One region of the Nonomuraea maheshkhaliensis genome, then DNA from elsewhere that is predicted to be linked to it. Evidence: riboswitches for the same ligand, from Rfam matches in the RefSeq annotation. Region 1 holds a riboswitch; each other region holds the start of a gene.

The links. Region 1 has a riboswitch for S-adenosylmethionine ahead of ABFX54_RS00305 (aminotransferase class V-fold PLP-dependent enzyme). Riboswitches for the same ligand answer to the same signal wherever they lie in the genome.
Region 2: linked by a shared signal. The riboswitch ahead of ABFX54_RS42735 (GNAT family N-acetyltransferase) and the one ahead of ABFX54_RS00305 (aminotransferase class V-fold PLP-dependent enzyme) in region 1 are both predicted to bind S-adenosylmethionine.
Region 3: linked by a shared signal. The riboswitch ahead of thrC (threonine synthase) and the one ahead of ABFX54_RS00305 (aminotransferase class V-fold PLP-dependent enzyme) in region 1 are both predicted to bind S-adenosylmethionine.

The regions. Positions count from the first base shown of each region.
Region 1 covers NZ_BAAAMU010000001.1:56,844-64,198, reverse strand. The annotation lists gene ABFX54_RS00320 (SAM-dependent methyltransferase) at 1-481, shown strand, start outside; gene ABFX54_RS00315 (cytochrome P450) at 497-1,690, opposite strand; gene ABFX54_RS00310 (TerC family protein) at 1,700-2,452, opposite strand; SAM riboswitch class IV at 2,569-2,684, shown strand; gene ABFX54_RS00305 (aminotransferase class V-fold PLP-dependent enzyme) at 2,731-4,053, shown strand; gene ABFX54_RS00300 (DoxX family protein) at 4,063-4,803, opposite strand; gene ABFX54_RS00295 (NADH-quinone oxidoreductase subunit D) at 4,926-6,071, shown strand; gene ABFX54_RS00290 (acyltransferase family protein) at 6,068-7,258, shown strand; gene ABFX54_RS00285 (hypothetical protein) at 7,251-7,355, shown strand, end outside.
Region 2 covers NZ_BAAAMU010000103.1:22,960-30,314, reverse strand. The annotation lists gene ABFX54_RS42770 (MFS transporter) at 1-516, shown strand, start outside; gene ABFX54_RS42765 (hypothetical protein) at 658-1,128, shown strand; gene ABFX54_RS42760 (hypothetical protein) at 1,383-1,811, shown strand; gene ABFX54_RS42755 (M20/M25/M40 family metallo-hydrolase) at 1,905-3,335, opposite strand; gene ABFX54_RS42750 (HIT family protein) at 3,509-4,012, shown strand; gene ABFX54_RS42745 (GIY-YIG nuclease family protein) at 4,086-4,550, opposite strand; gene ABFX54_RS42740 (hypothetical protein) at 4,775-5,341, opposite strand; SAM riboswitch class I at 5,553-5,646, shown strand; gene ABFX54_RS42735 (GNAT family N-acetyltransferase) at 5,654-6,283, shown strand; gene ABFX54_RS42730 (hypothetical protein) at 6,410-6,994, opposite strand; gene ABFX54_RS42725 (ADP-ribosylglycohydrolase family protein) at 7,169-7,355, shown strand, end outside.
Region 3 covers NZ_BAAAMU010000072.1:30,040-37,394, forward strand. The annotation lists gene otsB (trehalose-phosphatase) at 1-307, shown strand, start outside; gene ABFX54_RS36335 (hypothetical protein) at 342-971, shown strand; gene ABFX54_RS36340 (MFS transporter) at 949-2,121, opposite strand; gene ABFX54_RS36345 (alpha,alpha-trehalose-phosphate synthase (UDP-forming)) at 2,263-3,693, opposite strand; gene ABFX54_RS36350 (RNA polymerase sigma factor) at 3,801-4,355, shown strand; SAM riboswitch class I at 4,435-4,576, shown strand; gene thrC (threonine synthase) at 4,590-5,822, shown strand; gene ABFX54_RS36360 (MoaD/ThiS family protein) at 5,847-6,122, shown strand; gene ABFX54_RS36365 (cold-shock protein) at 6,370-6,570, shown strand; gene groL (chaperonin GroEL) at 6,900-7,355, shown strand, end outside.

The DNA of each region.
Region 1 (7,355 bases):
GGCCGACCGGGCCTGGCTGGAGCGGTGGTGGCCGCTGACCCGCGTGGGCTCGCGGGCCGAGATCGGCCTCCCCCGCGACGAGGCATGGGCCTCGGTCCTGGTACGTCTCCGCAGAGGCCGGGCGATAGCCATCGATTATGCACACCCTGTGGACAACCGGCCGTTGTGCGGCACGCTGACCGGGTACCGCGACGGCGCGGTCGTCACCCCCGTACCCGACGGGACCTGCGACATCACCGCACATGTCGCCCTCGACGCGTGCGCGGCGGCCGGGATCAGGGCCGGTGCGATATCCACAACCTTGTCCACACAGCGCGCGGCGCTGCGCGAGCTGGGGGTCACCGGCGCGCGTCCGCCGCTCGACCTGGCCCGGGTCGATCCGCGCGGCTATCTCAGGGCGCTGGCGCGGGCCTCGGAGGAGGGCGAGCTGATCGATCCTTCGGGGCTCGGCGGCTTCGGCTGGCTCAGCCAGCAGCGGTGAGCGTAAGCGCCGCTCTCAGGCGGTGGCGGTGAGGTCGAGGCTTCGCAGGCCGCGAATGATGTAGCCGGGCTTCCACGCCGGCTCCTCGCGCAGCTCCAGCGTGGCCGCCCGGTCCAGCAGCGCGCCGAACGACTCCGCCAGCTCGATCCTGGCCAGCGGCGCGCCCAGGCAGAAGTGGATGCCCGCGCCGAACGAGATGTGCGGATTGTCGGCACGACCCACGTCGAGCCGGTCCGGGTCCTCGAACACGTCCTGGTCCCGGTTCGCCGAGCCGAACAGCAGCGCCACCTCCGAGCCGCGCGGGATCCGTACACCGTGCACCTCGATGTCCTCCAGCACCCAGCGCTCGAACATCTGCAACGGCGTGTCCCAGCGCATCAGCTCCTCGACGGCGGTGGGCAGCAGGGACCGGTCCGCGCGCAGCCTGGCCAGCTCGCCGGGGTTCCTGAACAGCGACCACCAGCCGTTGCCCGTCACGTTCACGGTGGCCTCGTGGCCGGCGTTGAGCAGCAGGACGCAGGTGCCGACCAGCTCGTCCTCGGTCAGCTCCTCGATCTGGGTGAGCGCCGAGATCAGGTCCTCGCCCGGGGCGCGGCGGCGTTCGGCGGCCAGGGCCTTGAGGTAACCGGCGAACTCCGACGCCGCGCGCACCGCGGTGTGCTGGGCCTCGGGGGCGGGGTTGAGCTCATACATGCCGCAGATGTCGGCCGACCAGGGGCGCAGCAGGTGGCGGTCCTGGTCGGGGATGCCGAGCATCTCCGCGATGACGGTCACCGGGAGCGGCTCGGCCACCTCGGCGATCAGGTCACCGCCGCCCTTGTCTACATACGCCGCCACCAGGTCCCCCGCGATGGCACGGACGCGGGGGCGCAGCGAGTCGACCATGCGCGGCGTGAACGCCCTGGAGACCAGCCGGCGCAGCCTCGTGTGCACCGGCGGCTCCACGTCGAGCATGCCCGCTCTGATCACCCGCCAGAACGGCTCCTGGAACTCCGGCTCCGCCGGCCTGCCGAACTCCTCGTGGGTGGCCACGTGCAGGTAGGAGCGGCCCAGCCGGCGGTCTCTGAGCAGCGCGTTGACGTCGGCGTGCCGCGCGATGAGCCACTGGCCCGTCGGCTCGAAGTAGGTGACGGGCGCCTCGCGCCTCAACTCGTCGTACACGCGGTACGGGTACGCCACGAAATCCGGATTCCAAGGATCAAAGCCCACTATTTCATCTTAGGATGGGGTTTCTCCTTCCTGGACGGCCTGCCGCCTCCTGGTGTGCCTGCTGCGCACCCGGATGTTGAGCAGCTCCACGACGACCGAGAACGCCATCGCGAAGTAGATGTAACCCTTCGGGATGTGCTGGTCGAGGCCCTCGGCGACGAGCACCACCCCGATCAGCACCAGGAACGACAGCGCCAGCATCTTGATGGTCGGATGCGCGTCCACGAACCGGCTGATCGGCCCGGAGGCGAACAGCATCACCACCACGGCCACCACGACCGCCGCGATCATCACGCCCAGCTCGTCCACCATGCCGACGGCGGTGATCACGGAGTCCAGTGAGAACACCACGTCCAGCACCATGATCTGCACGATCACCGACGTGAAGGAGACGGCGGCGGCCTGCTTGCCGTCCTTGCCGGCCGGGGCCTCCATGCTGTGGTGGATCTCGGTGACGCTCTTGCCCAGCAGGAACAACCCGCCGAGCAGCAGGATGAGGTCGCGTCCCGAAATTTCCTGACCTAGCACCGTGAACAGCGGCTGCGTGAGCTGAACCACCCATGACAGGCCGAACAGCAGAAGCAGCCGGCTGAGCAGAGCCGCCGCCAGACCGAGCACACGGGCCCTGTCGCGCTGCTCGGCGGGCAGCTTCCCGGCGAGGATGGAGATGAAAATGATGTTGTCGATCCCCAGCACGATCTCCAGGGCGACCAGGGTGAAGAAGCCGATCCAGATATTCGGATCGGCCACCCAGTCCAGCATCGGGTACCTCCATGACTCGGGGGTTGATGGGGTTTCCCGGTAGCAACGAGCCGAGCCGAGCATTAGTTCGCGGGGTTGCGATTCATGCCGGGGTGTCGGTTATAGTTCCCCTCGTAGGTCATGAGTGCCAGCGACAAGCCCCGGCTAGCTGGCCGGCAACCCTCGCGTCCGCGGCGGGGTGCCCCGGGTGAAGACCTGGTCCGTCACGAGGTGTGGCGGGCAAGCGCGGGCTCCGTGGCTGCTTCCAGGGGTCCGATGGCCCTTCAGGAGGTACCCCTGTGTCCACTCTGACGATCTTCAACTCCGCCCGTACGCCCGAGGCCGCCCCCGCCTCCGCGACGAGCCGGCCCATTCCCGCCGTGCTGGGCGCCGACCTGGAGGTGCCGGTCAAGGGCGGCAGGCTGGTGGGGTACGCCAACCTGGACTACGCGGCCAGCGCGCCCTGTCTTGAGCCGGTCAGCGCCGCCGTCACCGCCGCGCTCCCGGCCTACTCCAGCGTCCACCGCGGCGCCGGCTACGCCTCCCAGCTCACCACCGCCCGGTACGAACAGGCCCGCCACACGGTCAGGGCCTTCGTCGGCGCCCGCCCCGACGACTCCGTGATCTTCACCCGCAACACCACCGACGCCACGAACCTGCTGGCCGGCTGCCTGCCCGAAGGCACCACCACGGTGGTCTTCGACACCGAGCACCACGCCTCCCTGCTGCCCTGGCGGCACGCCGTGCGGCTGGCGCCGCCCGCCTTCCCCGGCGAGGCCGTGCGCGCCGCCGACGAGGCGCTGGCCGCGATCGAGGGGCCCAAGCTGCTGGTCGTCACCGCCGCCTCCAACGTCACCGGCGAACTGTGGCCGATCGCCGCGCTGGCGCACATCGCGCATCGGCACGGGGCCAGGATCCTGGTGGACGCGGCGCAGCTCGTACCGCATCGGCGGCTCAACCTGACCGCGCTCGACCTGGACTACGTCGCCTTCTCCGGGCACAAGCTGTACGCGCCCTTCGGGGCCGGCGCGCTCGTCGGGCGCAGGGACTGGCTGGCCGAGGGTGAGCCGTACCTCAGGGGCGGGGGCGCGGTGCGCTCGGTCGGGGAGAGCGTGGAGTGGCACGACGACCCCGAGCCCAGGCACGAGGCGGGCACCCCGAACGTGCTCGGCGCCATCGCCCTGGCCGCCGCCTGCGACGCGCTGACCGCGACCGGCTGGACCGCGCTGGTGCGGGAGGAGGAGCGGCTGATCGCGCGGCTGCGCTCGGGGCTGGCTTCGATCGAGGGCGTACGTGAGCTGTCCCTGTGGGGGGACGACCACCCGCGCGTGGGCATCGTGTCGTTCACCGTGGCCGGGTACACGGCGCGCGAGGTGGCCGAGGCGCTGTCCGGCGAGTACGGCATCGGGGTGCGCGACGGCAAGTTCTGCGCGCACCCGTTCGTCCGGCACCTGCTGGGCACGTCCAACAGCGCCTCCGACGGGGCCTCCGACGGGGCCCCCGACGGCGACTGCGCGGACGACACCGGCTCGGCGGTGCGGGCCTCGATCGGCATCGGGAGCACGCAGGAGCACGTGGACCGGCTGATCGAGGCCGTGCGGGACCTCGTCTCCCGCCGCTGAGCCCGGAGGTCAGCGGTTCGGCGGCTTGTGGTGCTGCGGCGGCTCGTCGGAGACGAGCGCGTCGATCTCCCTCATGTCGTCGTCGTTGAACCTCCCGGAGCCGGTCGGGCCGGTCGAGCGGGTCGTGTCGGGCGCGGCCGGCTGCCTGGGCACCTCCGGGCGGTCTGCCGGGACGTCCCGATCGGCGGGCGTCATGGGCCCGCCGGTGCGACCGGCCTGAGCCGTTCCCGTGGCGGTCGTGCCCGCTGCGGTACCCGCGGCCGTGCCCGCCGCCATGCCCGCGTCTCCCCTGCTCGGGGCGTGCGCGGCCAGTTCCTCCTCGGCCACCCGCCGCTCCCCGCGCCTGTGGAGGACCGAGGTGAAGATGGCGTCCAGCCCGATGCGCCCGCCACCCAGGGCGAGGAACAGCAGGCACAGCGCGCCGAGCGCCCCCGGCAGCTCCCAGCCGTTGTTCGCCGACAGCACGCCGTGGCTCCCGTGCACGAACACGATCGCGCCGATCATGTTGATCAGCAGCAGCAACGCCACCGGACGCACCAGCAGCCCGAGGATCAGGAAGACGCCGCCGACGGTCTCGACAATGGTCGAGAATCCGGCCGCCATCACCGGCATCGGGATGCCCATCTCCCGGAAACCCTCGGAAGCGGCGCTGAGCCCGCCCTGCCACTTCTGCCAGCCGTGCGCGAGGAAGATCACGCCGGTGGCGACTCGTGCGATCAGAGCTGCGACATCAAAAAGAACTCTCTTCATGGTGTTTTCTCCCCCCGTTACCGGTATTCCTCCCCATGTCCGGCTTCGGGATGCGTTTCCATACCATCTCTTGACCATCCCCCGCGCTGGATCACGTCCGGGTACGGTGGCAGCATTGCCGTATGACGGAACGAGTGGTCGGAATCGGCGCGGGCGCGAAAGAGCTGGCCACCGAGGACATGATCCTCAACATCGGCCCGCAGCACCCGTCCACCCACGGGGTGCTCAGGCTACGGCTGACCCTCGACGGCGAGCGCATCGCCACCGCCGAGCCGATCATCGGCTACATGCACCGGGGCGCGGAGAAGCTGTTCGAGGTGCGTGACTACCGTCAGATCATCATGCTGGCCAACCGCCACGACTGGCTGTCCGGCTTCGCGAACGAGCTGGGCGTGGTGCTCGCCGCCGAGCGCCTGCTGGGCATGGAGCCGCCGGTCAGGGCCGTGTGGGCGCGCACACTGCTGGCCGAGCTCAACCGGGTGCTCAACCACCTGATGTTCCTCGGCTCCTATCCCCTGGAGCTGGGCGCGATGACGCCGCTGTTCTACTCCTTCGACGAGCGCGAACGCATCCAGGCCGTCATGGAGGAGATCTCCGGCGGGCGCATGCACTACATGTTCAACCGGGTCGGCGGGCTCAAGGAGGACCTGCCGCTCGGCTGGCTCGACCGGGTGAGCCAGGCCGTCGCCGAGACCCGCCGCCGCGTCCCCGACATCGAGAACCTCATCCTGCACAACGAGATCTTCATCGCGCGCACCAGGGGCGTGGGCGTGCTCACCCGCGAGCAGATCATGCAGTACGGCGTCAGCGGCCCCATCGCCCGCGCCTCGGGCGTCGACTTCGACCTGCGCCGCGACGAGCCGTACCTGGCCTACCCCGAGCTGCCGGTGAAGGTCGTCACCCGGAGCGCGGGCGACTGCCACGACCGCTTCGAGGTGCTGTTCGAGCAGCTCAAGGTCTCGCTGGACCTGGCCGACGCCTGCGTCGAACGGCTGCGCTCGCTGCCGCCCGGGCCGATCAACCAGCGGCTGCCCAAGGTGCTCAAGGTGCCGGAGGGCCACACGTACGCGTGGACGGAGAACCCGCTCGGGATCAACGGCTACTACCTGGTGTCGAAGGGCGACAAGACGCCGTGGCGGCTCAAGCTGCGCTCGGCCTCCTACAGCAACATCCAGGTGCTGCGCGAGATGCTGCCCGGGCATCTCGTGGCTGACATGGTGGCCATCCTCGGCTCCATGTTCTTCGTGGTAGGTGACATCGACAAGTGACCTCCGCCCCCGTCCCCGCCCCCAGCCCTGCCCCCGACCCTTCCGCGGAACGCGACAAGTACGTCGACTGGCTGCGCGCGCTGAGCCTGGTCGTCGTGGTCCTGTGGCACTGGGCCTTCACCATCCTGGAGTGGAAGCCGCACGGCCCCGAGCCCACCAGCCCGCTGGGCTTCACCTCCGGCCTGTGGATCCTCACCTGGCTGCTGCAGGTGCTGCCGCTGTTCTTCTACGTCGGCGGCCACGTGCACCTGCTGTCCTGGCGCCAGGCCAGGGCGCGCGGGGTCGGCATCGGCTCGTTCGTCGCGCGGCGGATCAAGGCGCTGGCCCTGCCTGCGCTGGTCCTGTCCGGGGTGTGGATCGCCATCGGGGCGACGGTGACGTACACGTTCCAGGTGGACTGGATGTGGCGGGTCGTGCTGCTCGTCCTCAGCCCGCTGTGGTTCCTCGGCGTCTACCTCGTGCTGATCGCGCTGCTGCCGCTCGCGCTCTGGCTGCACAAGCGCTACGACGTGCTCACCCTCATCTGGCTCGGCGGGGCGGCGCTGGTGGTGGACGTGCTGCGCTTCCGGTACGAGGTCGAGGGCGTCGCCTGGCTCAACATGATCATCATCTGGGGGCTGGCCCACCAGGCCGGGTTCTTCTACGACCGCGTCGTCGAACTGCCCAGACGCTATGACGTGGCACTGCTGTGGACGGGGCTGTTCGCCCTGTTCGGGCTCGTCTACTCCGGCATCTACCCGGGCTCGATGGTCGGGGTGCCCGGCGACAAGTGGTCCAACATGGCGCCGCCCACGTTCGTCATCGTCGCGCTGCTGCTCTTCCAGATCGGGCTGGTCGAGGTGCTGCGCCCGGCCATGGAACGGGTGCTGGAACGGCCGGGCTGGCGGCGGCTCAACGAGTTCATCAACCGCTACGCGCTGCCGCTTTTCCTCTTCCACACCACCGGGATGGCCATCTCCCTGGGCCTGTCGTGGTGGCTGTTCGGCTCGCTGGGCGACCGGATCCCGCCGGACACGGTGTGGTGGCTGGAACGCCCGATCGCCGTCATCGGGCCGCTCATCTGCACGGCACCGGTCATCTATCTCTTCGGCCGCCGTCGTGCCCCCCGCCGTGCCCCCCGCCGGGCCCGCGTCGGGCAAACGCAGGACAAGGGCGTCGGCGGGTCCATAAGCTCGGGACATGGCTGAGATCGCCTTCCGGGCCAACGCCGAAGACGAGCGGATCATCCGCACCGCCCTTCGCGAAGACGAACGGCCGAGTGACGTCCTGCGCCGCGCGCTGCGC
Region 2 (7,355 bases), on a different contig from region 1:
CTCACCCTGCACCTCCAGACCACGCTGGGCTTCTCGCCGCTGCAGGCGGGGGTGGCCTTCGTGCCGTACACGCTGGGGTTCGGCGCGCTCAGCCTGACCTGGAACCGGTATCCGCAGCGGCTGGTGCGGGCCCTGCCGGTCGCCGGGCCGATCGCGTTCGCGGCCGGGGCGAGCCTGCTGGTGCTCCTGTGCGGTGAACGATGGCAGCCGATCGGATCCGTGCCGCTGCTGATGCTGGCCGGGGCGGGACATGCGGCCGGGTACAGCCCGCTGATCGCGTCGATCACGGCGCTGGTGCAGCCGCGGCTGGCGTCGGCGGTCTCGGCGCTGAACGCCACCGGCCCCGTGCTGGCCGGGGTGATCGCCGTCGCGGGGCTGGGCAGCGTCTATTTCGCGGCGCCCTCCTCCGCCGACGGCCTCCTCCGGGTCGTCGCGGCACTGGCCGTCCTGCTCGGTGCCGGGACGGTGTGCGCCGTACGGGCCACCCTGGCGATCAGAACAGCCGGCCGGCGGTGACAGTTCGTCCCACTCAACTGGCGGAACATGCCGGGCTCAGCGCGTACGCGCCGAATATGATCTGCGGGTGACGGCGATCGACCTCCGGTGACCGCCCTCAGAAGCACGCCGATGGGGCGATGATCACGAGTGGGAGAGACCGTGAGCAGTCTTCTTCATTCACTCACGAACGAGGTGTGGCCCAGATACCGGCTCTTCGCCGTCGCCGGCATCATCGACGGCGAAACAGTCGGTTCGGCGGTCGAAGGGCGGATGGATCCACCGGACGGCAGAATAGCGGCGGGACACGACGGGCTCATCATTCGGACGGCGTACGGCGATCGCGAATCAAATGCTGTCCACAACCGGCTGGAACTTTGGGACGGACCGCCACCGGCGGACGACTGGGAAGAGTTGTGGACGGGCCGGCTCTCCCTGAAATCCGGACTGATCGGCGTCGAAGCCTGGGGAGCAGCCGGTTATTCCCACGATATGGAGTTCGACCTGGGAAAACGCGACCAGACCTGGTCCACCCGGGTAGCCACCGAGGTTCTGCAGACCGAGCAGGAGCCGGATTTTCCCCATGTGGTCGCTCGGATCGAGCTGTACAAGATCCAGTTCTGGACTCGCTGATCGTCCCGCTCCGACACCGGTCTCAAGACACGCATGGGACCCCTGGAACACTTGCCCTCGCCGGCTAACGGCACGAACGTCCCGTCACCTGCTCAATCGCAGAGCGTTTTTGACGGGTAGAGCCCAGAAGGCACTGACTTTACTCACCACTACACAAAATCTTTCCCGGACTTGTTCGAGAGCGGCGATCAAGCCAGAATCAGTTTCGCCTTCAACTACTTCGTTGGAGCGTCACCGCACGGATGAGGAGAGGTATGAAGCGCACCATCCCCATTCTCGTCGCCGCCGGCGTCCTCGGCGCCACGCTCACCGGCGTCGGCCCCGCCTCCGCGGCCACTTCCCCCATCGACTGCACCGCAGGCGGCTACACCCGGGTCGTGAACAGCTACGTCCCCACCAACGTCGAAAGGCCCGCGATCGACGGCCGCACCTACAACATCGGCGGCCCGTCGGCGTACACCTACGAAATCTGCCTCGACATCCCCGACAACGAGCGATTCACCATCGAAGTACGGAGCTGGACCAACACGGTGCCGAGCACCTTCGTGGACGACCGGCCCGGAGACAAGATCTTCCGCTTCTCGCTCCCACCCGACAGCTTCTGGCAGGTCTACGGCACACTGACCGGGCCCGGCAGCACCTACATCTACTACACCTGGCACGAGAAGCGGCTCCCGAACTGACGTGAAACGGGCCGGCCACCTCACTCGGCGACGTGGCCGGCCCGCCATGGTGAACCTTGAGGCGGGCCGTTCAGGTGCCATGACGAGATCGGGTCAGGCGGGCCCGTTCTCGTGTGCGTGCGCGTCGAGGAGGTGTGCGACCGCTTCGGTCACCTGCGTGGCGAACGGGATGTTCAGCCATTCGTCCGGTACGTGCGCGTTCGAGTCCGCACCGAGCGCCCCCGTGACGACGAACTGCGCCTGCGGATACCGCCTGCCGAGCATCTCCATGAACGGGATCCCGCCGCCGATGCCCAGGTTCTGGCACGGCTTGCCGAACACGCGATCACCGACCTGCCGCAACGCCGTGGCCAGCCAGGGGGCCGTCGCCGGCAGGTGCCAGCCGTTCATGACCATGAAGTCGCTCACCTCGACCTGCGCCCCGTACGGCACATCCGTCGTGAGGATCTTCTCCAGTGCGGTGCGCGCCGCCTCGGCGTCGGCCGAGGGAGGCAGGCGGAAGCTGAGCCGGAGGGAGGTCCAGGGTCGCAGCACGGCGCCCGCCACCGCGGGGTCCGGGAGCCCGGCGGCGCCGGTCAGGGACAGGGTCGGCCGCCAGGTGTTGTTGAGGACGAGCTCGACATCGTCGTCGGAGACCCGTCTCATTCCGGGCAGCAGCGGGAGCCGGGGCACGGCGACCTCCGGGTGGTGCGCGACGAGCTCCGCCGCCTCCGCGCGCCGTTCGTCCGGAATGGGCACCACCATCTCGGGCACCTTGACCTCGCCGGTCTCCGGGTCCTCCACCCGATCGAGCAGCCGGCGCATGACACGGAACGAGCTCGGCGCGATGCCGCTCCCGAGCCCTGAGTGGACGCCCGACTCGAGGACGCGCACCGTGACGGTCGCCTGCACGGCGCCGCGCAGGCTGGAGGTCAGCCACAGCCGTTCGTAGTCTCCGCCGCCGCCGTCCAGGCAGACCACCAGCGACACCTCGCCGAGCCGGTCGCCGAGATGCTCCAGGTACGCGGGCAGGTCCGGGCTGCCGGACTCCTCACCGGTCTCCAGCAGCATGACGGCACGGGCGTGTTCGCCGCCTGCCCCGCGTACAGCCTCCAGCGCGGTCGTGGCGGCGTACCCCGAGTACCCGTCGTCGGCGGCGCCGCGGCCGTAGAGCCGGCCGTCGCGGATCACCGCCTGCCACGGGCCCAGGCCCTCCGACCAGTCGCCGAGCGGCGGCTGCTTGTCGAGGTGCCCGTACAGCAGCACGGTCCCGGTCGTCGCCGCGCCCGGCGTCGCGGGCACGTCCACGAGCAGGAGCGGAGCGCGGCCGTCGAGCTGCACGACGTCGCACCGCGCGCCGGGCAGGCCGCGCGACTCCACCCAGTTCCGTACGTGGTCGACGGCGGTCCGCAGGTGACCGTTCTCCTCCCAGGCGGCGTCGTAGGCGGGCGACACGGCGGGAATCTCCACCAGACCGGAGAGGCTGGGCAGCACGTCCGTCGCCCAGGCCTGGGCGATGGATTCGCGAAGTTTCTGAAGGTCCATGCGGTAATACTGGCCCAACCGTCACCCTGCTCATGCCCGGCCCGCGCCGGAAACTCTGGGCGGGGGTGATCAGAGCGGTGGCGGCAGTCCGCGATCGACCGCCCGCCTTGTACGGCCTCGATGGTACGGCGATCATGGCGTGTCCGGGCCGAGAGCTCCACCCAGGAAGGGCGATGATGACGGGTTCGATCAAGCGGGTGCCGTTCGACGTGGAAAGCTACAGCCGTCGTTCGCGGACGAGACCGTGCTTCATCTGCGCGATGGTCAACGGAGTTTCCGACCAGCCGGAGGAAATCGTCTACGACGACGGGGAGCACATCGCGTTTCTGCCCCGTTTCTTCGTCCTGCCGGGGTACGTCCTCGTGGCGCCCAAGACGCACGTCGAGCACGTCGTCCGAGACCTTTCCGAGGATCAGTTCGTCGCGGTGATGAGAGTTGTGCGGCGAATCGCGCTGGCCGTGGAGGCATGCGTGCCGTGCGAGCGGACGTACCTGTTGTCCTTGGGCAGTCAGCAGGGGAACGCCCACCTGCACTGGCACATCGCGGGCCTGCCGCCTGGGGTGCCGTACGAGCGGCAGCAGTACCACGCTCTCATGTCGGAGAACGGGGTCATCGAGCGCACCCCTGAGGAGATCGCCGCCCTGGCCGCCGGAATACGGAGTGCCTTGGACGCGTAGCTCCAGCTTGACCGCCCTGGCCGGCACGCCACCATACGTCCGCCGGCCTCCCATCCGCTGACTTCCGGTGAGGCTATGTCGGCGAAGAGTTCTGCAACGCTCCAACCGACTGCCGCCATTCGAGAGCCTCGGCCGTGTCGCGGTACTCCAGCAGATGCTGTCCAGCGATCTTCTGCAGCAGGTCTCGTACCTCGGCCGGCGTGGCGTGGAAGAACTCACGGCGCAGGTTCACCTTGTTGAGCCGCCGATCGCCCAGCTCCGCGTGCAGCCGGGCTTCCAGCTCCACCGCGTCCTCGCTGAAGATCAGTGCGTGCGTGTCGAACCTGAACGAGGCCGCCGCCCTTGCGTTCCGGTTGCTGCCGTACGCTCGCGGCCGGTGCCTCCTCCAGAACCCAGAACTCCCAGCCGGCTGGAGCGGGAGGCCACGACGGGTCCGGCTTCCATCCCTGCGGCGGCTTCCATCCGCGAGGCGGGACAGGCCAGCCGGGAGGACAGTTGAAACGGTACTCGGGCATGAGCGCTCCTCACCTGCACACATAGAGCCGTACGCAGGTGAAATAGCTGTGAGCGCCACGTGGGTTACACGAAGCGAGCGCACGGGGCCGCGGTGGGGCGGACTGGTGGCCTCCGTGGACCTCGGGTTCCGGGGAGCTTTGCTCGACGCGGAGTTCGCTCTTGACCGTAACCGACTCCCGTTGACTGCCCTTTCTTGGCACGGCGATCACGACTGGCAGCTGATCGTTTCCGCACGGCTGGCCGTAGCTAGCGGTGGTCGTCACCCCAGGCAAGGTTGAGATGCTCCGCTAGTTCCTCGGCCGTGCCCCCTTGGTTGAGGAGAGCCCGTGCCGCCTGCGCCTGCCTGATCGTGGGCAGGTGTCCGTCGAGGAGAAAGGGGAGGAGGAGCCGCCGGGCCACTACCTCACGCCACGAAATTCCGGACGGCCTGCGCACCACCGACACATTGACCCGTAGCGCGTGCTCGTTGCCTGGCGGAACGCCGGGCCGGTCGATCTCGACGGCGACGTACCGGAACCCGTTCGCCAGGTCGCAGGCGGTGCAGCCGGCCGGCCCCCGGCTCAACCTGCTGCCACACTCGGTGCAGGTGAGCCGGTCGTAGGCGGCGTCCACCACCCGCCACAGGTGCCTGTCGGGCTCGTCGATCACCATCTCGGCCACGGCGCGCTCGTCCAGGGCGGCCAAGGTCCCGAACTCGCGCGTGACGAACTCCCGCCATCCCGCTTCGACGATCTCGTCGACGACCCCTGCGCATCGCTCACAGTCAGGTGCTCCGGCGGGTTCCCACTGGCCGCATTCCCCGCACCGCCGCATCCTCGAACGGTACTCGCCATCCCCATCCGGACTCATTCGATTATCGCGTCGTGACGCCACATCCCGTCCACGCCACCCGTAGGAAATCCCGGAGCCGGAGTTCCCCGCCGGAGGCATGGTCGGACTGATGTGAGCTTCCTGCGGGGTAAGGGTGCGCCCGCCGAATCACGTTTGACGCCGTCCTCGCATCGGGGCATGATCTCTGCTTCGAGATTCATCCAGAGGATCCGAGGGACCTGGCCCAGCGACGGTCCGGCAACCTGCCCGAAGAAAGGGAAAGGTGCCAACGCCAGGAACGATGAGGAGGGCTTGATGAGCCTGAGGCTTGATGTTCCCGTGCTGCATGGATCGCTCGTTCGGCTGGAGCCGCTCGCGATGAGCCACGCGTCGGATCTAAGGCGGGCCGCGGAAGAGGACCGTTCCTCTTACGATTTCACCTTGGTTCCCCGCGCCGCTGAGGTGGAGGCGTACCTTGCGGCTCAGTTCGCTCGTGGGAGCGACGGGTTGACTCCTTTCGCGCAGGTTCGGGTGCGGGACGACATGGCAGTGGGATGCACGGCGTTCTGGAACCCACGAACGTGGCCGGATCGGCAGGATTTGCGTGCCATCGAGGTCGGTTGGACATGGCTTGCGGCATCGGCACAGGGCACCGGAATCAATGTCGAGGCGAAGCTGCTCCTTTTCGCGTATGCGTTTGAGACATTGGGCGTGGCCCGCGTCGACCTGAAGACGGACGCCCGCAACCAGCGGTCGCGCCGTGCGATCGAGAACCTCGGCGCGTGCTTCGAGGGCGTGCTGCGCAGTTGGTCGCCCTCCTGGGCGCCTGGCGAAGCGGGGTTGTTGCGAGACTCGGCCATGTTCTCTGTGATCGCTGCTGAGTGGCCGACCGTCAAGCAGGCGCTGCGTGCTCGCCTCTCGAACGCGAACGCGAACGCCGAGTAGTTCGGGCGTCTTCCCCGGCGACCGGACAGTACCAGCCGGGGTTTCTCTGCCAATTGGGCGTGCTGGTCGGTGGGCACCCGAAACCCACCGCCTCAACCGCACTATTCGATCTCTCGCCGCTTCGAGCTACCTCAAACCCGATGCCACCTCGATGTGCCGGACGACGAGCAGGAGATCCGCCGAGTGCAGGCGTTGCTTAATCTCGCTTAATCGGACGGCGAGGAGGTCGCGTTGCGCTTCCGTGAGGTCGGCGCCGAAGTCCAGGCACTCGCTGACGCACATGGTGATCTCCAGGAGAACGGGGTCAGAGGAGGGCAGCAGACGACGGAAACGTCGGCGGCGCCAAAACCGCAATGCGAGCAATGCGGCCGTCCGGGGATTGCCGTACCAGTACCAGCGAACCTGAAGGTTGGGATTTGGTTCCTCTGCACGCGGAGATCGCCGGCCTCGCATTTTGGCCTCCCGACGTCTTATCGCGTGAGCGTGGAGCTCGGCATGCCAGGCAGCGCGGCTGGCCTCGACAGCGTCCAGCGCCTGAGGAAGTGCCGCCTCATCGTATTGAAACTGCCCGGCCTGGAATTCGAGGAAATGCAGCGTCGCCTCGAATCCCAGCGGCCGATACAACTGCACGCAGGACCGGAACGCCGACAGCCGCCATCGGTAGGGCAAGTCAGGGTCACGTACCCTACGGGCGAAGTTGGCGAAGCTCACCGGCGAAGGCTAGCCAATTGGACGCGGGGAGGCACCGACTCGGTGTCAATGGCCAAATGCATCTTGCGGTTGGTCAGGCCCGGCTCCAGGCCGCGATCGGTGTTTCTCGCGCGACGCACACGCCGGCGATCCCGCTCCTGTTCTCTCCTTCGATCAGCTCGGTAGCCTGCCGTAGTGAATGTTGGGCAGCGGGCCGTTGGTGCGGTCGTCGGCTCTGCTGTAGGCGACGCGCTGGGTGCGCCATTCGAGTTCGGGCCGGCGGGCGCGTTCTCCTCCCGCTTCCCGCTACCGGGTGCCGGCGGCGAAATGAACGGGGGCGGCGGCTGGGATGCCGGGGAAGCCACTGACGATACTCAGATGG
Region 3 (7,355 bases), on a different contig from region 1:
GCACGACCTGGTGATCGAGCCTGGGCGCATGGTGCTGGAGCTGCGGCCGCCCGGCATGGACAAGGGACACGCGCTGAGCCTGTTCCTGGCCGAGAAGGCCGCGAGGTCGGTGATGTTCGTGGGTGACGATCTGGGTGATCTGGCCGCGTTCGACGCCGTACGCGCCTCGGGGCTGCCCGGGGTGACCGTGTGCAGCGGCTCCGCCGAGGTGACCGCGCTGGCCGAACGGGCCGACATCGTGGTGGACGGGCCGCAGGGCGTGGTGGCGCTGCTGCGCGAGCTGGGGTCGGCGTTCAGTCGTTCGTGATTGTGCTGCAAGTCCCGCTGCCTAGGGTCGGGGCATGCCCAAGCGTCATCTCGCCGTCGCGGCCCTCACCGCGATCACCCTCCTCGCCGCACCCCTCTCCACCGGCGCCGCGAACGCCACCAGCGCCCCGTACACCGTCACCACCGCGAACGTGAGCAGCGTCGCGACCACTCAGCCGCTCAAGCTCAGGGGCGGTCTGACACTGCACCTGCCGATCACATGGGCGGTCCACCGGGTCCGCCCCGACTGGACCCGCGTGGTCACCGGCAAGTGCGCCAAGCCCTCCAGCGGTTACGGCACCCCGGGCTGCCGGAGCTTCTGGGTGCTCGGTCCCAAGGCCATCAAGTACGGCAACGAGCTGTTCCACGCCTACGACGGGAAGCGGCCGTTCTATCCCGCGACCGACGTGCAGCAGTGCCCGAGCAACGGCAAGTGGGGCCAGACCCTCGGCTCGGCCAGGGTCACGGGCCTGCGCCAGGTCGGCCCCGGGCACAAGGCCGCCTACCGCGAGTGGCGGGCCTCCTGCGTCTCGTACGTCAACGGCAAGGTGAAGTCGCGTTACACGCAGCGCGAGTGGTACCTGCCGAAGACCAGGATCCTCGTCGTCGACCAGTGGAGGACGCCGGGCCTGCCGGACGTGCTCAGGAACGCCGACTGGAGCTGAGCACCCCGGCCACGGCCAGGCCGATGAGCACCGGCACCAGGAGGAACGCCTTCCAGGTGCCGAAGCCGTCGGCGAGCGCGCCGAGCGCGAGCGGGCCGGCCGCGATGGCGGCTCCCGCCCAGATCGGCGAGGCCGCAGCGGCCAGGTCGGCCCGGCCTCCCGCGCCGGCGATCAGCCCCGACAGCGCCAGCGGGAAGTGCAGCGAGGCGCCGAGCCCGCAGACCACCAGCCCGGCGTAGGAGAGCGCCGGGTGGGTGCTCAGCCAGAACAGCAGCCAGCCCGCGAATGCCACCGCCAGCGCCCCCACGAACAGCGGCACGGGGGGCAGCCGCAGAGCGAGCTGCGCCCCGGCGAACCTTCCCGCCGCCAGCCCGCCCACGAACGCCGTCAGCCCGGTGGCCGCCGCGGCCGCGCTGATTCCCGTACGGTCGGCGAACAGGTCGGCGGCCCACAGATTGAACGTGAACTCCATCGCCACGCAGCAGAACAGCACCAGCCCCGCCAGATGAAACCCCCACCCCGGCCTGCCCACCGCCTCCGTACCCGCACTGGTCTCGGCCGGCTGTTGCGGGACGGGAGGCGACGGCGGCCAGACGCGGCTCATGAACAGGGCCAGCAGCACGCTCACGACCGGCGTGACCAGCAGCGCCGCCCGCCAGCCGAACGTGCTCTGGGCGACCACGCTGAGGCAGAACGTCATCGCCATGCCCACCACCACGCCCACGGCGTTGGCCTCGCTGATCGCGGCCGGGCCCGCCGGGCCGTGGTGGTCGCTGAGCGCGGCCATGGCGGTGTAGAGCATGATCGAGCTGAACCCGCCGGAGACGCCGTACCCGAGCATCGTCAGGGGCAGGGCGTCGGCGGGGACGATCACGAGCAGGCCGGCGTTCATCCCGGCCAGACCGATCCAGGTGGTCGCGCGCCGGCCGAACCTGCGGGTGAGCGCCGGCAGCAGCAGCCCGGCCACGATCGTGCCCACGGCCATGGCGGTGCCGTGCAGGCCCGCGACGGTGGCCGGGACGCGCAGGTCGGCGCGGAGCAGCGGCAGGGCGGCGCTCAGGCCGTACATGTAGGTGGCGAACGCGCCGAGCTGGAGGTAGATGAGCCAGGTCGGACGATCTCTGATCAGCCGGATGGGCGGTAAGACCATGCTCACCCGGCAGCCTCCTGATCGGTGAGGGGCGTCGCCCTCTCATGGTAGGTCAGCGCGCCGAGCCCGCTCGGAACCGGGGGCCGAGCAGGCTCAGCCGAAAATCGGCGGAGCAGGCTCAGCCGAAAACCCCGAGCCGGCTCAGGTCAGGGCGTCGAGCTGGGCGGCGAACCACTTCTGCGGCGGCAGGGCGGTCGCGGCCGCGTGCAGCTTGTCGCGGCGCATGCGGCGCTCGTCCTCAGGCATGACCAGCGCGTCGTGCAGGGCCGCCGCGGTGCCGCTGATGTCGTACGGGTTGACCAGGAGCGCGTGCTGCCCCAGCTCGGCCGCCGCCCCCGCCTCACGCGACAGCACCAGCGCGCACCGCTCGGACAGGACAGGCCCCTCCTTGGCGACCAGGTTCATGCCGTCGCGGATGGGGTTGACGAGCAGCACGTCGGCCATCCGGTACGCGGCCAGCGAACGCGGATAGTCGTCGTTGACGTTGAGTATCAGCGGGTCCCAGTCGTCGGTGGCGTACTCGTCCTCGATCTCCTGGGCACGGCGCTGCACCGAAGCGGTGTATTCGCGGTATTCGGGCAGGTCGTGCCGACTGGGATAGGCGAAGGCGAGGTGGACGACCCGGCCGTGCCACTCGGGATGGGCGGCCAGGAACTCACGGTAGGCGATCAGGCCGCGGACGATGTTCTTCGACAGCTCGGTGCGGTCGATGCGGACGATCAGCCTGCGGTCGCCCACCTGCTCCCTGAGCGCGGTCATGTGGGACTCGACGTCGGGCTCGCGGGCCCGCTCCCACAGCGCCGAGCCGTCCACACCGAGGCTCTGCACCCCGATGCGGGTCGTGCGGCCGTCGTGGGTGACGCTGCGCCCGACGCGGTCGGCCTCGGCGCCCAGCAGGCGCTCGCAGCAGTCCATGAACGCCTGGGCCCATCTGTCGGTGAGGAACCCGGCGTGATCGGCCCCCAGGATGCCCTCCAGGACCTCGCGCGCCACCTCGTCGGGCAGCAGGGAGAAGTATTCGGGCGGCGCCCACGGCGTGTGGCTGAAGTGGGCGATGCGCAGGTCGGGCCGCTCGGCGCGGAGCATGGCGGGGGCCAGCGTAAGGTGGTAGTCCTGCACCATCACGCGGGCGCCGTGGCCGGCCTCCTCGGCCAGCGCCAGCGCGAACGCCCCGTTGTAGTCGCGGTAGGACTCCCACTCGCGCTCGAACCGCGTGCCGAAGTTGGGCGTGTTGGGGATGTCGTAGAGCAGGTGGTTGACGAACCACAGGGTGGAGTTGGCCACGGCGTTGTAGGCGCGGTGGAAGACGGCGGGCGCGATGTCGAGCATGCGCAGCGGGCCCGTGTCGTAGCCGGCCTGGTCGATGCGGCCGCCGGAGGCCAGGCGCACGGCGCTGCGGTCGCCGTCGGACAGCGCGGCGCAGACCCACAGCACGCCGTCGTCCTTGGCCACGCCCGACAGGCCCGAGACGAGCCCGCCGCCGCCGCGCCGCATGGTCAGCTCGCCGTCGTCGGAGACGGTGAAGGAGACCGGGCCTCTGTTGGAGGCGAGCAGGACGCTGTTCATGGACATCCTCGGTCACGAGTCGCGGGATTGACGCGCGGACCGCGCCATCTCGCGTGCGGCGGGGCGAGGAAGTCAACTAGGCTCCCATCGATCACAAACATAGGATCCCATCTATGGCGCTTGATGAGCTAACCGAGGAACTCGCCCGCTCCGCGGCCGGAGGAGACCATCGCGCACTTGGCGAGCTCCTGGCGCGGATCGAGCCTGACGTGCTGCGCCACTGCGCCCGAATCCTCCCCTATCACCAGGATGCGGAAGAGGCCTCGCAAGATACGTTGCTGGCCGTGGCGCGCAACATCGGCCGCTTCGAGGGGCGGGCCAGGTTCAGCACCTGGCTGCACATCGTGACCGCCAACTGCGCGCGGACGACGTACCGGACGCTCAAGCGCAGGGCGGCCGAGCAGAGCTCGGACGAGCTGCCCATGCAGAAGCCGGACGTGCGGCGGGTCAGCGTGATCGCGGGCTCGCGGCTCGACCTGCTCGACGCGATGGAGGCGCTGGAGGCCGACAAGCCCGACCTGGCGCAGGCGCTGGTGCTGCGCGACATCGTCCAGCTCGACTACAACGAGGTGGCCGAGCAGCTCGGCATTCCGCTCGGCACCGCGAAGTCCCGCATCCACCAGGCGCGCAAGTACGTGCAGGGCGTCCTGGGCGAGGATTATCGCTGAGACCAACCGTCCCACATGGTGAGACGGGTGGAAGTTTCGGCCACTTGAGCGGGTAGAGTCCAGTTCAACAACTTCATATTGCTCATCCAGAGGGGTGGAGGGACCGGCCCTGCGAAGCCCCGGCAACCCTCCCGGCTTTCGACTCGCGACCTGGCGAGGCCGACCGGGACTAGGTGCCAATTCCGGTTCGCGGTCAAGGTGGCCGTGGGCGAAGATGAGGGAAGGCCTCGCTTCATGTCGCTCGACTTTGGTCCTGCTGTCGGTCTGTCCTGCCGCGAGTGCGGCGCGCGTTACCCCCTGGGTCCCAGCTTCGCCTGTCTGGAGTGTTTCGGGCCGCTTGAGGCGGCCTACGACTTCGGCACGGTGACCCGGGCGGACATCGAGTCCGGCCCGGCCAACATCTGGCGTTACCGCAAGCTCCTCCCTGTCCCGGCTGACGTGACCGAAAAGCCGAATATGAACCCCGGCTGGACCAAATTGGTCAAGGCCGGAAACCTCGGCAAGTCACTGGGACTCAAATCCCTGTACGTGAAGGACGACTCGGGAAACCCCACCCACTCCTTCAAGGACCGCGTGGTCGCCATGGCCGTCGAGGCGGCGCGCAACTTCGGTTTCCACACGCTCTCCTGCTCCTCCACGGGCAACCTCGCGGGCGCGGTCACCGCCGCCGCGGCGCGGGCCGGGCTCGACGCGTGCGTGTTCATCCCGGCCAACCTCGAAGCCGCGAAGATCGCCATGGCCCGCGTGTTCGGTGGCCGGCTGATCGCGATCGACGGCACCTACGACGAGGTCAACCGGTTCTGCTCCGAGCTGATCGGCGACCCCATGGGCGACAAGTGGGGCTTCGTCAACGTCAACCTGCGGCCCTACTACGCCGAGGGCTCCAAGACGCTCGCGTACGAGATCGCCGAGCAACTCGGCTGGCGGCTGCCCGAGCAGATCGTCATCCCCATCGCCTCGGGCTCCCAGCTCACCAAGATCGACAAGGGCTTCAAGGAGCTGATCCGGCTGGGGCTGGTCGAGGACACGCCCTACAAGATCTTCGGGGCGCAGGCCGAAGGCTGCTCGCCGGTGTCGGCCGCGTACAAGGCCGGTCACGACGTCGTCCAGCCGGTCAAGCCCGACACCATCGCCAAGTCACTGGCCATCGGCAACCCGGCCGACGGTCCCTACGTGCTGGACATCGCACGACGCACCGGAGGAGCCGTCGAGGACGTCACGGACGCCGAGATCGTGGCCGCCATCAAGCTGCTCGCCTCGACCGAGGGGGTCTTCGCCGAGACCGCGGGCGGGGTGACCGTCGGCGTGCTGAAGAAGCTGGCCGAGAGCGGCAGGCTCGATCCCGAGGCCGAGACCGTGGTGCTGAACACCGGCGACGGGCTCAAGACCCTCGACGCCATCAGCGACGACGCCGCGCCCACGGCCGTGATCCGGCCCTCCCTCGACGCGTTCCGCGCGACTGTCTGACAACCAGGAAAGGCGACATTTACCATGAGCGTTTCTGTGCGGATTCCCACCATTCTGCGCACGTACACCGGGGGCAACGCCGAAGTGAGTGGCGAAGGCGCGACTCTTCGTGACGTGCTCGCCAAGCTGGACTCCGACTACCCCGGCATCGGCGCGAGAATTCTGGATGAATCGGGCAAGATTCGACGTTTCGTCAACGTTTATGTTGGGGAAGAGGACGTCCGTTTCGCCCAGGGTCTCGACACTCCCGCCCCAGAGGGCACGCAGATCTCCATCATCCCCGCGGTCGCCGGCGGCTGAGTGCCGCGGCATCCCCGATCGTGGAAGGCGCCCCTTGTGGGCGCCTTCTGCTTTTCCAGGGCTAATTCAACGTTGTACGAGCTTCGCTGCGAAGAAATACCTGGTTTGCAGATTGACTCTGTTGCCAAACCCCGTGCCACAGGTATGGTCGAGGGCGATCGTCTGCATGATTTTCAGTTATGTCAGGCGATTACAGGCCTCGCGGAGGAATGGGCGAGATCTGAGAGACCAGTAAGAGGAGTCGGAAGTGGCGCAGGGCACCGTCAAGTGGTTCAACGCGGACAAGGGCTACGGCTTCATCGCGGTAGACGGTGGTAAGGATGTATTCGTCCATTACTCAGCGATCATGATGGACGGGTACCGCTCTCTCGAACAGGGTCAGCGCGTCGAGTTCGAGATCACGCAGGGCCAGAAGGGGCCGCAGGCGGAGTCCGTCCGCACGGTCTGAGGTCACGTCAACTGGTATGCACCGGGCGGGCTCGCACGGCAGCGCAGTCCGTGCGAACCGTCACCTCTCAATCGTCGACTCGCGTGCGGCGAGCTGCTTCGGGCGGCTCGCCGTACTGACTTCCGACCTGGGGAGGAACATCCGGCGCGGGTGCGTTCGCTTGCACTCGGCAGGGTAGAGTGCTAAACAGTTCGTTGGCACTCTGTGCAGCAGAGTGCCAACATCGGATCGAGACGATGGGGTCTGCCGAACGGAGATGCGGGCCCATGCCGTCGCGGGCGTCGGCTCGGTCCACGACAAGCCACCCTGTATCTGGGAGGTCTAGCCTTATGGCAGCCAAGATGATCGCGTTTGACGAGGACGCCCGGCGCGGTCTCGAGCGCGGTATGAACCAGCTCGCCGACGCCGTCAAGGTGACCTTGGGTCCCAAGGGCCGCAACGTCGTGCTGGAGAAGAAGTGGGGCGCTCCCACGATCACCAACGACGGTGTGTCCATCGCCAAGGAGATCGAGCTCGAGGACCCTTGGGAGAAGATCGGCGCCGAGCTGGTCAAGGAAGTCGCCAAGAAGACCGACGACGTCGCGGGTGACGGCACCACCACCGCCACCGTGCTCGCCCAGGCGCTGGTGCGCGAGGGTCTGCGCAATGTCGCCGCCGGCGCCAACCCGATGGCCCTGAAGAAGGGCATCGAGGCGGCCGTCGAGCGCGTCAGCGAGGAGCTCTCCAAGCTGGCCAAGGACGTGGAGACCAAGGAGCAGATCGCCTCCACCGCCTCCATCTCCGCC